One region of the Brevibacillus sp. 1238 genome, then DNA from elsewhere that is predicted to be linked to it. Evidence: riboswitches for the same ligand, from Rfam matches in the RefSeq annotation. Region 1 holds a riboswitch; each other region holds the start of a gene.
What was found. Region 1 has a riboswitch for thiamine pyrophosphate ahead of thiS (sulfur carrier protein ThiS). Riboswitches for the same ligand answer to the same signal wherever they lie in the genome.
Positions count from the first base shown of each region.

Region 2: linked by a shared signal. The riboswitch ahead of thiC (phosphomethylpyrimidine synthase ThiC) and the one ahead of thiS (sulfur carrier protein ThiS) in region 1 are both predicted to bind thiamine pyrophosphate.
Region 3: linked by a shared signal. The riboswitch ahead of thiO (glycine oxidase ThiO) and the one ahead of thiS (sulfur carrier protein ThiS) in region 1 are both predicted to bind thiamine pyrophosphate.

Region 1 covers NZ_JARXWC010000002.1:715,828-719,101, reverse strand. The annotation lists gene M2298_RS07360 (acetylornithine deacetylase) at 1-1,089, opposite strand, end outside; gene M2298_RS07355 (thiazole synthase) at 1,082-1,852, opposite strand; gene thiS (sulfur carrier protein ThiS) at 1,858-2,061, opposite strand; TPP riboswitch at 2,273-2,383, opposite strand; gene kapB (kinase-associated lipoprotein KapB) at 2,425-2,808, opposite strand; gene M2298_RS07340 (alanyl-tRNA editing protein) at 2,851-3,274, opposite strand, start outside.
Region 2 covers NZ_JARXWC010000003.1:305,247-308,520, reverse strand. The annotation lists gene ku (non-homologous end joining protein Ku) at 1-296, shown strand, start outside; gene M2298_RS09075 (cation diffusion facilitator family transporter) at 339-1,220, opposite strand; TPP riboswitch at 1,471-1,582, shown strand; gene thiC (phosphomethylpyrimidine synthase ThiC) at 1,734-3,274, shown strand, end outside.
Region 3 covers NZ_JARXWC010000011.1:125,828-129,101, forward strand. The annotation lists gene M2298_RS21770 (LSm family protein) at 1-310, opposite strand, end outside; gene thiO (glycine oxidase ThiO) at 389-1,525, opposite strand; TPP riboswitch at 1,653-1,769, opposite strand; gene M2298_RS28200 (excisionase family DNA-binding protein) at 1,834-2,052, opposite strand; partial or broken gene M2298_RS21780 (glucose-6-phosphate isomerase) at 2,074-3,274, opposite strand, start outside.

The DNA.
Region 1 (3,274 bases):
TGCCGCGTGCAGCTCGCGCTCATAAGCCGCTTGCAGCTGGGCGAGTGCCGGATGATTGGCGTCCAGCTCCAGGGAAGGGAAAATTTCTCCCCGCTCCTCGATCATGGAGCGACCGCCCCAGCGAAACACGGGTGGATGTTCCCGCAGCCACACATCGGCCGCCGCCGCTCTTCTAATATGATCCTCGATCTCGCCAATCATTTGCTCATATGATTCGTTCGGATAAAAGTGAACCGTAATCCACAAGGCGCAACGGTCGGCGATAAAGGCCGCGTGTCGGCCTCCTTCGATGACGGCCGGGTTGATGGTGTTGCTGCCGGCAGGAAAACCGGGATACGCTTTCATCACAGCCCAGTCGCGCTCCAGCTCTTGCAGAGCCGAGATTACCTTCATCATTTTCTCAATCGCAGAAGCTCCGCGCACTCGTCCTCCGGCATGGATCGTCTGTGCCCGCATGCCGTCGTGCAGCGTAGTCGGGCTTTCAATCGTAATCCAGCCAGTGATGACGCCGCCCTGCCCTTGCATATGCAAGTTGCTCGTGTCGACGACGACTGCGTAGTCAGCCTGGTAGCCGCGTTCAATGGCAACGAGCGTCCCCGCCTCTCCGGCTTCCTCTCCGATCACGGATTGGAACAGCAGATCGCCTGCCAGCTCGACGCCATGCTCGCGAAGCATTTGGATGGCAAACAAACTCGCAGCGAGCCCGCCCTTCATGTCCGCGACCCCGCGTCCGTACAAGCGACCGTCTGCGCCGAGCGTCAGCGAAAAGGGCGGATACGTCCAGCCCGTTTCGTCTCCAACCTCGGCCACATCGATATGCCCATTGACAATCAGGCTGTTTGCCCGCGCCGAATCGCTGCCGGGAAGACGACCTACCACGTTGTCGTCGCCGGGGTAAACCTGGAAGCGATCCACCGCAAAGCCCATGGCTGCAAGCTCGCTTGCGATGACGGATTGCGCCTCGTCGCTGTTTCGCGCGGGCGGACTGACGGTCGGCTGGGAAACGAGCTTTGCCAACAGGGCGAACAGCTCGTCCTTGCGATTGGCGATCGACTCTACCGCTTCTGTCAGACGATCCACGCTACTCAATCATCCCTTCCACTGGGCTGCTCGCTTGCGCGTAACGTTTTTTCGGGATGCGTCCTGCCAAAAAGCCTTTGCGTCCCGCTTCCACGCCCAGCTTCATCGCTTCTGCCATCAAAACCGGATTGTCCGCGAGAGCAACAGCCGTATTCAACAAGACACCGTCTGCGCCCAGCTCCATTGCTTTCGCGCAATCTGCCGGAGAACCGATTCCCGCATCGACGATGATCGGCACTTTGGCGTCCTCGATGATGAAGCGCAAGTTGTTTTCGTTGACGATTCCCTGGCCGGAACCGATCGGCGACGCTCCTGGCATGACGGCATGAACGCCTACATCCTGCAAGCGCTTGGCGAGAATCGGATCGTCGTTCGTGTAAGTCAACACGATGAAGCCTTCCTCGACCAAAATTTTCGACGCTTCCAATGTGCCGATCGGATCAGGCAGCAATGTTTTCGGGTCACCGATGACCTCTACCTTGATCATGTCGCACAAGCCGGACGCTTTCGCCAGGCGGGCGATGCGCACCGCTTCCTCGGCTGTATAGGCTCCTGCTGTATTTGGCAGCAGGGTGAATTTTTTCAGATCGAGCTGTTCCAAAAAGTTCGGTTCTTGCGGATTTTCCAAATTCAGTCGGCGAATGGCAAACGTCAAAATTTCCGCTTCCGACACTTCCACCGCTTTCCCTTGCGTTTCCAAGTCTGCGAATTTTCCAGTTCCGAGCAACAAACGGGAGCGAAACTCGTAAGGTCCAATTTTCAAAGTATCCATGATGATCATCCTCCTCCGACAAAATGAACGATTTCGATGCGGTCTCCATCGGCAATCGGCGTTTGTTCATACAGGGAGCGGTCGATAATTTCTCCGTTGCGCTCCACGACCACGATTTTCTCTTGCAGGGAATACGAAGCGAGCAAAGCGCGAACCGTATTGATTTCGGCCGAAAGCTCTGCTGTTTTTCCATTCAGCACAACAACCATTGTATTCCTCCTTCTTGGTGGCACTTGCCGAGGGACAAAAAACGGCTTCCCTCGCCTGCCGGAAGTCACTCCAGTCAAACGGTGGAAGCCGTATACGTATCCAAACGGACAGATGGAATAAAAAAACCATCCGCCGTGGGATGGTTGAGTTGATCTCATCAACTGGTGCGCATCCTCTGCGAAAAATCTCGCAAACGACCGCCCTAGTGAAATCGATTCATATACCTCTTCCTCCGCTGGCATGACCCAGGTCAGGTTCAACGGTCAGTAACACACTCGTTACAATCTCAGCCAACGACGCTCGGCCCCCGTTTGGTAGTAAACCTATGCAATTGTCTTACGTTCGAGTATTACAGTACCACTCTATTTCGGGTTTGTAAAGGTTTCCTTGTGCATTGCTTCCAGTTCCGTCAGGCAGCGCTGTGCCCAAGCCGCCATTTTTCTCAGCTTGTCCATCTCGCTCTCCATGGCGATGCGCACAGATTCTTTGTACTCGGGCACCTCGCCGTTGTAACGCATCACTGCCGACACCGGGGCCATGAATTTTTCCAGATAAGAAAGCGCTGGACGCTGGTGGAACAGCGGCACGTCTACTTCATAGGAAGTGTGCAGATCGCCCTGTTGCGGGTATTTCGTCACTGCCAGCACTTTGACCAAAAGTTTTGTATCGTGAATTTCCAGCACTTCGGCGATGTATTCTCCTGTCCGCTGTTTGACGCGGACTTTGTCTCCGGGATTCCAGAACATGATAGACTCCTCCTTGCATTGTCGTTATGGTTGCGCGTCGTATTAAGCCAGCAGCTGGGCAAGCAGCTTGCGCGCGTGGGCAATTACTTCGTCAGCATGCGGCTCGGACTGTCCGCCGCCTTGGGCCATCGCCGGGTTGCCGCCGCCTTTTCCGGCAATCAATGGCAAGGTGTCTTTGATCAGCTGATTCACGGCGACATTGACTTCTTGCCCGCGTGCAAACACAAGCTGGGTTTTGTCGTCTGTTGCAGCCGCGAGCAGGCAGACGGCATCTGGAGCTTCCGCGACCATCAACTGGGCAAACTGCTGCAATTGCTGGATTGATTTGTCCGGGAACACACGGGCGATCACGCGCGCGCCACCCTCCCGCTCAGCCGTGGCGAGCTGTTTTCGCACCTCGACCTCAAGCAATTGTTTTTCCACTTCGGCGAGCTTGGCTTTTAGCGAATCGCGCTCGGACAAAACA
Region 2 (3,274 bases), on a different contig from region 1:
TGATCGAGAAAAAGCTGGAAGGCCAGGAGATTGCCACGGCACCGACCGTCGCTCGGACGAATGTCATCGACCTGATGCAAGCGTTGAAGGAAAGTCTCGCTTCTACCGCAGGCACTTCGCCTGGTCCGGTAAAAATCGAGCCTGAGCCTACGCCAGCAGCAGCGAAACCGAAGCCAAGCCGCAAGCGCGCAACTCCCGCAGAGCCGACCGCAGCAGCTCCCAAGCAAATGCCAGCGCAAAGCGAGGCGATGACCACAACCAAAAAGCTGCGTCGCAAAAAAGCGACTCCCGTGTAACGCCATGCAAAAAAACCTGCCCGATACGGACAGGTTTTTTGCTTATTTTTCGACCAGTTGCTGCTCTGGCTCGATATGAATATGAACGGTATTGATTTTGTGCACACGTCTCATGCGTTCTTCGATGTGTTCGGTGATGGTGTGGCTTTCTACCACATTAAGGTGCGGCTCCACATGGATCACGACGTCAACCAGCACGCTGCTGCCGTGGTAACGCGCTTTAATATCGCTAATATCTTTTACTCCGGCGATGGACGAGATCGTCTCTTTCAGTTCCCCCAACTCTTCTACGTCAAAGCCGTCGGTCAAGCGATGGGTCGCTTCCCGGAAAATATCCCACGCTGTTTTCAGGATGATGACTCCGACTACCAAAGCAGCCAGCGGGTCAAGCCAGTAAAGCTGGAACTGCGCCCCCGCAACGCCCACAAACGTCCCGATGCTGACGAAGGCGTCCGAGCGATTGTCAGCGGCCGCAGCCAGCAACGCCTGACTGTTTGTTCGCAAAGCGAGCTGACGGTTGTAGCGGTACACGCCCAGCATGATCGCCGCTGTCGCCAATGCCGTCCAGCCTGCGAGCAAATCCGGTGCCGTCGTTTTTTGATCAAACAGCGAAGGAACCGCTTCCGTCACGACTTGCAAGCCGACAAACAGCATGATGAATGACGCGACCAAGGCCGAAATCGTCTCCGCGCGAAAATGGCCGTACGGGTGATCGTGGTCAGGCGGCTTGCGGGCAATGCGCAGGCCGATCAGGACCGCAATCGATGCCACCACGTCTGTCGAGTTGTTCAAGCCATCTGCCATCAACGCTTCCGATCCCGTCAGCACAGCAACTCCTATTTTTAACGCCGAGCAAAAGATATAGGCAATAATACTGACCCACGCGCCCCGTTCCCCTTGCTTCAGATCCGAATATACATCCACACTCCATCACCTCAAAAATCTCAATCACTCCGTTCGCTCAAAAGACAAGAACGAAGCGTCATAAAGCAGTTTCTTTTTGATCGAATTACATCGTAACAGACGCGATTCGTGTGGGTCTACAGAAACAGTTTTAGTCCGATTCATGAGTATAGAGGGGGGGAAAATGTGTTGCCCTGTGGCAATTTTTGTTGGAAACTTTTTCTTGCCAACGATGGGCGTTCTCCGGTATCCTAATCTTGCAATCACAACTACAAACAAGCACGGGAGCTTGGAAATCACCAGGCTGAGAGGATGGTACTGTGCCATCGACCGTTGAACCTGAACTGGGTAATGCCAGCGGAGGAATGTCCATATGACACGACAAGTGACGTGTATCTTTTTGCAAAATACCCGTTGCTTCTCTACTCTCGCGTCTGGCGTCGCATGCTCCCATGCGGCGTTTTTTCGCGACGGGCCTCTTTCGCCTCCCTACAAGGTTCGCGCTTCGTGCAACCACGCCAAGGAGGTTTTTTCATGTCATCCATTTCATCTTTTCCCGGTAGCCGCAAAGTATACGAGGTCGGCAGTCGCCCTGACATCCGCGTGCCGATGCGCGAAATCACCCTTCAAGCAAGCGAAGGGTTGTTCGGCTCTACCCCCAATCCGCCTTTGCGCGTCTACGACACGAGCGGCGAATACACCGCTGACGGATATGTCGCGGACATCGAAAAAGGCTTGCCGCTAGTGCGCAAAGCGTGGATCGAGGAACGCGGCGATACGGAAAGCTATGTCGGCCGGGAGCCACAACTTGTTGACGACGGAATCAGAAGCAGCGAAAAAGCGGTGACGATGCCAGCTTTTCCGCGCGAAGGCTATCGGCCCAAACGCGCTTTGCCAGGAAAAAATGTCACCCAGCTTCACTACGCCCGCCAGCAGATCATTACGCCAGAGATGGAATACATCGCGATTCGCGAAGGAGTGACCCCCGAATTTGTCAGAGCCGAAGTAGCTGCCGGGCGCGCGATTATTCCGGCCAACATCAATCATCCGGAAGCGGAGCCGATGATTATCGGGCGGAATTTTCACGTCAAAGTCAACGCCAATATCGGCACGTCGGCCGTAAGCTCCTCGATGGAAGAGGAAGTGGAGAAAATGATTTGGTCCGTGCGCTGGGGCGCCGATACGATCATGGATTTGTCGACCGGAAAGCACATTCATACGACCCGTGAATGGATCATCCGCAACAGCCCCGTGCCAATCGGTACCGTGCCGATTTACCAGGCGCTGGAAAAGGTTAATGGCAAAGCGGAAGACCTGACCTGGGAAGTGTATCGGGATACATTGATCGAGCAGGCCGAACAAGGAGTCGATTACTTCACCATCCACGCTGGCGTTCTGCTGCGCTACATTCCATTGACGGCAAAACGCGTTACCGGGATCGTCTCGCGTGGCGGCTCCATTTTGGCGGCTTGGTGTCTCGCCCACCATGAAGAAAACTTTTTGTACACCCACTTTGAAGAAATTTGCCACATTCTCAAAGCGTACGACATCAGCATCTCGCTTGGAGACGGTCTGCGCCCCGGCTCGATTGCGGATGCCAATGACGAAGCGCAGTTTGCCGAGCTGGAAACACTCGGGGAGCTGACGAAAATCGCCTGGAAGCACGACGTGCAGGTGATGATTGAAGGGCCTGGTCACGTTCCGATGCACCTGATTCGCGAGAACATGGACAAACAGCTGGAGATGTGCCACGAAGCTCCTTTTTACACGCTCGGACCATTAACCACTGATATCGCTCCCGGTTACGACCACATCACCTCTGCGATTGGCGCAGCGATGATTGGCTGGTTCGGGACAGCGATGCTCTGCTACGTGACGCCCAAAGAGCACCTGGGACTGCCGAACAAGGAAGATGTGCGCAACGGCCTGATCGCCTACAAAATCGCCGCTCATGCAGCCGACCTGGCCAAGGGACATCCGCGAGCCAAACAGCGTGACGACGCGCTGTCCAAAGCCCGCTTTGAATTTCGCTGGAACGATCAATTCAACCTGTCTCTCGATCCTGAGCGCGCCCG
Region 3 (3,274 bases), on a different contig from region 1:
AGGGAAGATACCCTCCGTAAGGATTCCAATCTTGATGCATTCCCCAGTCGCCGGGCGATTTCCGGCTGGCTACCTCTTCGATTTCATATTCATAGTCGTTTTCTTCCGCATCCGGGTCGTCCACTTCAACGTATACATTCTGATCGTCAAAATCCACGATCACGCCTTCAAAAATCTGGCCGTCTATCGCTTCAATGCGCACTTTTTTCTCGACGTGTTCTTTGCATATGTTGTGCACATTTTCGCGCATATCCTTGATCAGACTGACCGTCTGGACGTCAGCCTGGTACAGGTTTTTTTCATCCTGCATGGAAACTCCTCCCCTTCTGGTGCTCTTTATTACCATATACATGTGCCCATGGGGAGGTGTTCCGGTTTGCAGGCAAGACTAGCCCATTTTATGTGCGCTGACGTTTTCTTCTGTTACGAAGCGCGCAGGCAAAAACGGGACGAGCTGCTCCCGCTCTCCTTTTTCCAGATAGTCCGCCATCCACTTCGCTGTGGCGGGCGAGAGCAAAATGCCGTTGCGGAAGTGCCCTCCGGCAATCGCCAGCCCTTCCCATCCTGGCACTGGTCCAAGCAATGGCTTGCCATCCGCCGTAGCTGGCCGCAATCCGCCCCACGCCTCCAGAAAAGCGGCTGAATGCAAGGCCGGAACGTACGGCATGACCCCGTTCAGGATGCTGGCTAACCCCGCCATCGTCACTTCGCGCTGAAAGCCGCTCTCGTCTTCTGTTGCGCCAAGCACGATTTTGCCGTCTTTTTTCGGCGTCACATATCCCGTCGTGCCAAAAATGACGGTGCGCAGCGGAATGCCGACAGAGGAAACAGCGGCAATCTGACCGCGAACCGGACGCACCGGAACCGACACACCCAGCAAGTCCAGCATGACACCTGCCCACGCTCCCGAAGTGATCACCGTATGCGCGGCGCGCAACGGCCCGAGCGAGCTGTCCACGCCAACTACTTTCCCGCCTTTTACCGCGATGCCGCTCACGACACAGCCGGAATGCAGCACAACTCCTTGCAGCTTGCACGCCGTCACCAAAGCGCGAAGCAACATGCGATTGTTGATGTGCCCCTCGTACGGGGAGTAAATCGCTGCCTGCGCTTTGTCTGTCAACAGCGGCTCCACTTCCGCCAATTGCTGCCTTTCCGTCAAAAAGTGCACGCTATGCCCCGCGTCCTTTTGCCAGCGAAATTTCTCTGCCAACTGTGCTTGCTCGCCATCATCGAGCGCGACTGTGAGCAGCCCCTCCAGGCTGAGCTGTACATCGCCCCCGGTAAACTCCTCCAACTCTTGCGCCCACTGCGGATAATAAGCCAGCGACGCCATGCCGAAATCGAGCATGGGACCGGGCGCTGTAAACTCCTTCAACGGCGCGAGCATGCCCGCTGCTGCCGAGGACGCCTGTCCGCCCCATTCTCCTTGCTCAACCAACGTGACGCCCATCCCTCTGCGCGACAATTCATACGCCAGACTTAAACCGATAACTCCTCCACCCACTATGAGACAATCGCCCACGTTTTTCTCTCCTCGCTGTTGTGATCTCTCTCCTGATCCAAGTTGAACAGGGCAACATACAAAAAGCCCACCCGTTCCCAAGCAGGAAAAGGTGGGCTTCATACGCCGTATAGCCAAAGAAAAAAGCGCTGTTCGCCGGCAACCGTATCCCTGCGCCGGCATGATCCGGATCAGGTGCAATGGGTCGACGGTCGTATGCTTCCATCCTCTCAGCCCCGCGTGAAGGACTCCCCAAGTTGCTTCTTTACATATTCATTTCACCAACCAAGTATAGTCCTCCTGGCCGCCAGTGACAAGATGCTATACGCTCAATCCTCGTCTTTTACATCGTAGCTCTCCGGAACCGTCTCATGCCGCGCTGCCTCCTCGAACTCGCGGAGCTTGCGCATTTCTTCCATATGATGGTTGAACTGTTCCTTGTTGATGACGTACTCGTAGCCGTCGTGCAGAGCGCGAATCTTGCCCTGGTGAATCTTTTCCAAAATAAACGTTTCCGGAAGCTCCAAGTACGCTGCTGTCTCTTCCACGGTCAAATATGTCTTGTTATCGCGCAATCTTGCCTCCAATTCCGCTTTCTGCTGCTCGAATCCAGGTTTGCCCAAAAGGGCGAACATGTTGGCCTTGTACGCCTCCACCCCGGGCTGGTCAAACGGATTGACGCCCAATAAATAGCCGCTGATTCCGCACGCCTTTTCAAAAAAGTAGATCAAGGCCCCGAGGTGATACGCTGTCGCCTCTGGCATCTCGACAAGCAGGTTCGGCACGCCGCCATCCACGTGGGCGAGCACCGTCCCTTCGAAAGCCTTTTTATTGACAAATCCCATCCGCTTGCCGGACAAAAAGTTCAGTCCGTCCACATCAAGCGGGTCTTCTTCTACCGTGACATCGATGGCTGGCTTGTTTACGGTTACCACTGTCTCGAACAAGTGTCGCATGCCGTCCTGTATGTACTGCCCCAAGGAATGCAAGTCTGTGGAAAATTCGGCAGCGGCGGGAAAAATTCCTTTTCCATCCTTGCCTTCCGACTCCCCGAAAAGCTGTTTCCACCATTCGGCGAAAAACCGGAACTGCGGCTCGTAGCTGACCAGAAGCTCCACCGTTTTGCCTTTGCGGTACAGGGCGTTGCGAATCGCCGCATACTGGTAGCACGGATTTTCGGCCAAATCCATGACCATGTACCGCTCGCTCGCATCTTGCGCTCCTTTCATCAGGGCATCCATGTCGGCGCCGCTCACGGCGATCGGCAATAGTCCGACTGCTGTCAGGACAGAAAAACGCCCGCCGATGTCATCGGGAATGACAAAGCTCTCGTAGCCCTCATCTTCCGCAAGCTTTTTCAAGGCCCCCCGCGCTTTGTCCGTCGTAATGTAAATTCGCTTCTTCGCCTGCTCGCGGCCGTACTTGTTTTCCAGCCAATTGCGCAACAGCCGAAAAGCTATAGCAGGCTCTGTCGTCGTGCCCGATTTGGAGATGACGTTGATGGAGACGTCTTTTCCTTCCAACACGTCCATCAGATGAGAGATATACACCGGACTGATATTGTTGCCGACAAAATAAATTTCCGGCGATCGCCGCTTCGACTTCGGCAGCAAGTTGTAAAAGCTGTGGCCCAATACGTCCAGTACAGCTTTCGCTCCTAAATATGAACCTCCGATTCCAATTACCAAAAGCACATCTGAGTCAGCCTGGATACGTGCCGCCGCCTGGCGAATCCGCTCATACTCGACGCGGTCGTATTTGTTCGGCCAA